Regions from separate parts of the Aeromonas popoffii genome, predicted to be linked through region 2. Evidence: predicted binding sites of a transcription regulator. Region 2 holds the regulator's gene; the other holds the start of a gene.
The links. Region 2 encodes MetJ, which represses methionine synthesis genes. Its sites were predicted from a motif close to AGANNTCTAGANNTCT; they were not measured.
Positions count from the first base shown of each region.

Region 1: a site for MetJ is predicted at 2,394-2,409, ahead of metN (methionine ABC transporter ATP-binding protein MetN). Genes of this name have one in related genera too.

Region 1 covers NZ_CP149129.1:634,596-638,007, forward strand. The annotation lists gene metQ (methionine ABC transporter substrate-binding lipoprotein MetQ) at 1-459, opposite strand, end outside; gene WJM78_RS03020 (methionine ABC transporter permease) at 486-1,139, opposite strand; gene metN (methionine ABC transporter ATP-binding protein MetN) at 1,216-2,259, opposite strand; gene WJM78_RS03030 (hypothetical protein) at 2,567-2,953, shown strand; partial or broken gene ppgK (polyphosphate--glucose phosphotransferase) at 2,893-3,412, opposite strand, start outside.
Region 2 covers NZ_CP149129.1:4,400,682-4,404,093, forward strand. The annotation lists gene WJM78_RS20400 (bifunctional aspartate kinase/homoserine dehydrogenase II) at 1-21, opposite strand, end outside; gene metB (cystathionine gamma-synthase) at 21-1,193, opposite strand; gene metJ (met regulon transcriptional regulator MetJ) at 1,404-1,727, shown strand; gene WJM78_RS20415 (aromatic amino acid transport family protein) at 2,002-3,273, opposite strand.

The DNA.
Region 1 (3,412 bases), 1.1 Mb from region 2:
GGTCAGCAGGCCCTGCTTTTGCAACAGGATCAGGGAACGACCCAGGTTGGTCGGATCGTTCGGCACGGCGATCTGCGCACCCTCTTTCAGATCGGCCAGGGTCTTGATCTTCTTGGAGTAGCCGGCGATGGGGTAGACGAAGGTGTTGCCGACCGGCACCAGATCAAAGCCGCGATCCTTGACTTGGCTATCCAGATACGGTTTGTGCTGGAAGGCGTTCAGATCGATGCTGCCATCGTTCAGGGCCACGTTCGGGGTGGCGAAGTCGGAGAAAGTAACTACTTCGACATCCAGACCGAACTTGTCCTTGGCGACCTTGGCCGCGGCTTCCACCAGCTGGGATTCCGCCCCGGCGATGGCACCCACTTTCAGGGTCTTGTTCTCTTCTTTTTGACCACAACCGGCCAGAACCAGGCCAGCCAGCAGGGCAGCCGCAACGGATTTAATGCCAAATTTCATAAAAACCTCCTGTCAGCAATCGACGATTAACGATGATCACATGTGTTGACCAGGCGCTCACCTGCGCTCTGGATGAGTTGAACCAGTAAAACCAGAATGACGACGGTTGCCAGCATGACGGTGGGGTCAAAGCGCTGATAGCCGTAGCGAATACCCACATCACCCAGACCACCGCCGCCGATGGCACCGGCCATGGCGGAGTAGTTCACCAGCGTGACCAGGGTAATAGTGACGCTGTTAACGATGCCGGGCAGGGCCTCGGGCAGCAGCACCTTGGTAATGATTTGCAAGGGTTTGGCACCCATGGCCTTGGCCGCTTCCAGCAAGCCGTCCGGCACCTCCATCAGGGCGCCTTCCACCAGACGGGCGATGAAGGGCACGGCACCTATGGTCAGCGGCACTATGGCGGCTATGGTGCCTATGCTGGTGCCGACGATCAGCCGGGTCAGCGGAATGATGGCGACCAGCAGAATGATGAAGGGCACTGAGCGGCCAATGTTGACCAGGATGCCGAGCAACTTGTTCAGGACCGGGTTGGCCAGGATCTGGCCCGCCTTGGTCACGTGCAGTGCAACACCCAGCGGCAGGCCGAGCAGGCAGCCAAACAGGGCGGAGGCAAACACCATCAGCAGGGTATCGCCGAGTGCTGTGACCAGCAGATTAATCATTGCTTCGGACATAACCCATTACCTCCAGCTGAATGCGATTGTGATCAGGGACTGCGTCTGGCATCCCTTGAGGGCAGTGATGAGTAGATCAGTCATTGCTGCGGACATAACCCATTACCTCCAGCTGAATATGGTTGTCGATCAGGAACTGCTGGGTCGCCTTGCACTGGGCCTCATCCCCGAACAATTCTGCCAGCAGGAAGCCGAACTTGACGCCCCCGGCGTACTCGATATCGGCGCTCAGTATGCTGATATCGATGTTGAAGCGACGGCTCGCCTCGGAAATCAGTGGCGTATCGACTGTGCTACCGGTAAAGCCGAGCTTCACCAGCGGATAACTGTTGGCCACCCGCTCTGCACTTAGCCTGTCCTGATACTCCTGCGGCACCTCCAGATGTATGGTGGAGTGGATGAAGTCCCGTGCCAGCTGGGTCTTGGCATTGCTGAAGAACCAGGCGACCTCGCCCTGCTCGATCAGACTGCCGTCGCTGATGATGGCTACGTCATCACAGATCCCCTTCACCACGTCCATCTCATGGGTGATGAGCAAGATGGTGAGCCCCAGTTTGACGTTGATCTCCTTGAGCAGGCTCAGGATCGAACGGGTAGTCTGCGGATCCAGGGCCGAAGTGGCTTCGTCACACAGTAATACCTTGGGAGCCGGTGCCAGGGCGCGGGCGATGGCGACGCGCTGTTTCTGGCCGCCTGACAGCTCGGACGGATAGGCATGCGCGCGGGCTTCCAGCCCGACCAGGGCCAGCAATTCATCAACCCGGGCCCGTATTTGGGCCTTGCTCCAGCCCGCCAGTTCCAGCGGGAACGCGATATTGGCGAACACGGTACGGGAGGAGAGCAGGTTGAAGTGCTGAAAAATCATGCCGATCTGGCGGCGGGCCAGGGTCAGCTCCCGCTCCGGCAGGGCGACCAAGTCCTGGCCATCGACGATGACCTGGCCCTCTGTCGGGCGCTCCAGCAGGTTGACACAACGAATGAGGGTACTCTTGCCAGCCCCTGAGGCGCCGATCACCCCGAAAATTTTGCCTTGTGGCACATGCAGGCTCACGTCACGCAGGGCGTGCACGGCATCACTGCCTTTACCGTAGACTTTGTTGAGACCGTTCAACTTAATCATGGATTCTTCCGTGCTAACAGCCTTAAAGCACAGGGCGCTACAGGCGGGTGAATTGGGCAGAGGTTCCACTGGGTTACTCTGTCATCATGGAGGATGATGCTAAGATGTCTGGATGGCTGTGTCAATGCTGATTTAGACGTTTAGACGTCTAAAAAAGTGCTAAGGATTCCCGTCTGCCGACTAACGCGAACGGTGATCTGGTTCACATCAATATTGTATTTGGCAGTGTAGCCATATTGCCGAATATCACATGGTAAATGTGTTCTTATATCCTTCTTTATTAGTCTCGATTCAGATTTGCCTGGTCATGCTGCCATCGCGACCGGATCGGCACAAATCATTCCACTTTGTTCTTATCGCTGCTTTCTTGGTCGGTGCCTGCCATGCCCAGACTCAGGACATAGTGCAGCAGGTGTGTCGTCAGGAGGAGAAACTCATCGGCGAGCTGGGCCACCTGGCCCGCGAGTGTCCGACGCAAGAGACGAGTGCGCTGTCATCGCACGAGCAGACCCGCCTGACCCGGCTGGTGCACGGAGGCATTGGCTCGACGACCTCTAGCTACACAGGTGTAATGAGAGAGGCCCAGCATCTGCCGGGCCTTTTCTATGATCGACCCAAGGTGGGGATGCCGCCTTACTGCTGCTCGGCGGTGCGTTCGGCCGCATGGAGGGCGGCGCCTATGATACCGGCCTGATTGAGGTTGGCGGCCGCTACCAGGGGGCCCGGGTCTCAATCTTGTCGATGAACTTATCGAGCTTGGAGGAGCTGCCGCCCCCCAGAATGAAGAGGTCGGGGGAGAACAGAAACTCCAGCCTGGCTAGGTATTTGTTAAAGCGTTTGCCCCAGCGGCCCCAGGAGAGATCCTCGCGTTTGCGCACCGCATCGGAGCAGTAGTGCTCGGCAACCTTGCCCTCCAGCATCAGGTGGCCCAGCTCGGTGTTGGGCAGCAGCTGGCCATTGACGAACACGGCTGTGCCTATGCCGGTGCCGATTGTGACGAGTATGATGACGCCCTTGCGATCCTTGCCGGTACCGAAGCGCATCTCGGCCAAGCCAGCCGCATCGGCATCGTTGAGCACATGGCAGGGCAGGCCGGTCACATCGGCAAACAGGTGAGCGGCATCGGTCTCAACCCAGCGCTTGTCGATGTTGG
Region 2 (3,412 bases):
CTCTCCTTGCTGCTGTTCCATTACTTCGCTACCTGCTCTGCCTGCTGCACCTGTTCAAAAGCCTGAGCCAGATCGGCCACCAGGTCTTCACCGTGTTCTATGCCAACCGACAGCCGTAGCAGCTGGGCGCTGATGCCTGCTGCCTGCTGCGCCGCCGGGGTCATGGCCCTGTGGGTCATGCTGGCTGGATGGGCCACCAGACTCTCCACCCCGCCGAGGGACTCGGCCACCGAAAAGAGGGTGAGTGCTGCGAGGAGGGTACGCAATCCGGCCTCGCTGCAATCGAGTTCAAAACTTAGCATGGCGCCGAAACCGGACTGTTGACGGCGCGCAATATCGTGGCCCGGATGGGTCGGTAGACTGGGGTGATAGATTTTTTTGACCAGCGGCTGTTGCTGCAAGAAGGCAAGGATGCGATCCGTGTTCTCCTGATGGGCGCGCAATCTGGGGGCCAGGGTGCGCAGACCGCGCAGGGTGAGGTAGGAGTCAAACGCCCCGGAGGTGAGCCCCAGACAGTTGGCCCACCACCCCAGCGACTCGGCCAGTGTCTGCTCCTTGGCAATGGCCACGCCCCCCACCACGTCGGAGTGGCCGTTGATGTACTTGGTGGTGGAGTGGACCACCAGGTCGGCCCCCAACGCCAGCGGCTGTTGCAGCAGCGGCGAGAGGAAGGTGTTGTCCACCACCACCTGGGCACCCACTTCATGGGCGGCGGCGGCGATGGCAGCGATATCCACCACCCGCAGCAGGGGGTTGGAGGGGGTCTCCACCCACACCAGCGCCGGCTTCTGCGCCAGCGCCTCGGCCAGCGCGGCTGCATCACCCTGATCGACGAACTGCACCCGGTAGTGGCCTTTGGCCGCCAGATACTCAAACAAACGCCAGGTACCGCCGTAGCAATCGTGGGGGGCGATCAGCAGATCCCCCGCCTTGAGCAGGGCAGTGGTGACCAGATGAACGGCGCCCATGCCGGTGCCGGTCACCACGGCGCCAGCGCCCCCTTCCAGCGCCGCCAGTGCGTCAGCCAGATTGGTGCGGGTCGGGTTGCCGGATCGGGCATAATCGTATTGACGGGGCTCGCCAAAGTCGGCAAAGGTGTAGTTGCTGGAGAGGTAGATGGGCGGCACCACGGCACCGTGCTGTGTGTCTGTCTCAATCCCGGTGCGTACCGCCTGGGTGGCCTTGTGGGTCATGTCACTCTCTCCTTGAACTGTCTCTGGGCGGTGGCCGCTCTGCCTCTGCCACGGCTATCCTGCCATTGCTGGCCTATGGTGAACCACCTTACGTCAGCACATAAAAGCCGTCAACACTTCTAGACGTCTAAATGGCTTTGCTGTTGGATTGCCATTAATTTCCTTAAGGGTTAAAATCCGTGCTCACGGCCAAACGAGAACAGGTGGAACATGGGTACAGAGTGGAACGGCGACTACGTCAGCCCCTATGCGGAACACGGTAAGAAGAGCGAACAGGTCAAGAAGATTACCGTCTCGATCCCGCTCAAGGTGTTGAAGGTGTTGACCGACGAGCGCACCCGTCGCCAGGTGAACAACCTGCGCCATGCGACCAACAGTGAGCTGCTCTGTGAAGCCTTCCTGCACGCCTTCACCGGCCAGCCGCTGCCCTGCGACGACGATCTGCGCAAGGATCATCCGGACAGCGTTCCCGCTGAGGTGCGCGCCATCATGGAAGCGCTGGGTAAAGAGATCGAAGATTTCGACGCAGAGTAATAGCTGCGATCTATGCCAAACAGCAAACCCTCTTTGAAGATGACGCGGCCCCGGGCCGCGTCATTGCTATCTGGCGCCTGCGCCACTACCAAAGCAACATCTGCAACCACAGCCACAACATCGCCCAGCGGGTACGCCGGAGAGTTGCCGTGGTGATGGCCATCCCGGAGCAGGGAGTGGAGGGCCGCGCCAAGCTGGGCTGATGCCGTTGGCCCCATGAAATGAGAGAGGCGACCCCGGGGTCGCCTCTCTCATTTTTTGCCGCAGCTCGCTGTTACTTCAACAGGCTGAAGATCAGCGCCGAGACCGCAAGCGACCCGGTCAGCAGGATGAAGCCGTTGGTCCAGCCGTGACGGAAGCGGGCCAGCGCCTCCACCTTGTAGATCGCAATCACCGGCATGATGAACAGGATCATGGCGATGACCGGGCCGGAGAGGGTCTCCATCAGTCCCAAAATGCCCGGGTTGATCACGGCGGCGCCCCAGATGGCGAAGAACATCAGAGCGATGCCCAGCTTGTCCGCCTTGGCCTGCGGCAGGCCGGTGGGCTTGGCGATCAGGCTTTTGAGGCTTTCGCGGGCACCGAGGAAGTGGCCGAGGAAGGAGGAGCTGATGGCGATAAAGGCGATGAGCGGCCCCAGGGTCACGATCACCGGGTTGTCGGTGATGTTGGCGAGGTAAGAGAGCACAGAGACGTTCTGGGCCTTGGCCTCAGCCAGCTGGGCTGGCGAGAGGCTCAGCACGCAGGAGAAGACGAAGAACAGCACGAAGCCCACCAGCATTACTGTGGTGTTGCGCAGGATCAGGCCGCTCTTGGCTTCGGCCTGCTCGCCATATTCACGGCGCTGCACGTTGGCAAAGCCGGAGATGGCGGCAGCGTGGCTGAAGGCGAACACGGTGACCGGCAGCGCCAGCCAGACGGTGTTGAGGAAGCTGACCCCTTCAAACGCGGTCACTTCCGGCCACTGCCACTGGGGGATCAGGTAGCAAGAGAGTGCCGCCAGAATGGCCGCCAGCGGATAGACCATGAAGGCAAACACCCGCAACATTGCCTTCTCCCCTGCCAGCATCACGGCAATCATGGCGAACACCAGCAGGCCGGAGAGCATCACCCGGTTCGGGGTTGCCATACCGAGCTGGTTGACCATGAAGCTCTCCACCGTGTTGGTCAGCCCAACCCCGTAGATGAGCAGGATCGGGAAGATGGAGAGGAAATAGAGCGCCGAGATGAGACGGCCGGCCATCTTGCCGAAGTGCTCCTCGGCCACCTCGGTGAAGTCGGCGTGGGGGCGTGACGAGGAGAGGACGAAACGCGCCAGCCCGCGGTGGGCCAGGAAGGTCATGGGACCGGCCAGCACAGCCACTATGACCAGGGGCCAGATCCCGCCCAGACCCAGATTGATAGGCAGGAACAGGATGCCGGCGCCAACGGCGGTGCCAAACAGGCTGATAACCCAGTGGGTGTCGTGACGGCGCCAACGGGTGGCGCTGGCAACGGCGGGCTGGGAAGCGGACAAATCCTTTACGACATCGACAGATAAACTCATTACCAATCCACATTTAGTCAGTATTTTAATCTGATCTTATTGTGGTTTATTAGGATTTAATTCTCAAAAAGCGTGACTGAAACATATCACTGCCATTACTGGCCTTAGCCAGTGAGATTGGGAATCCAATCGGGGGCGC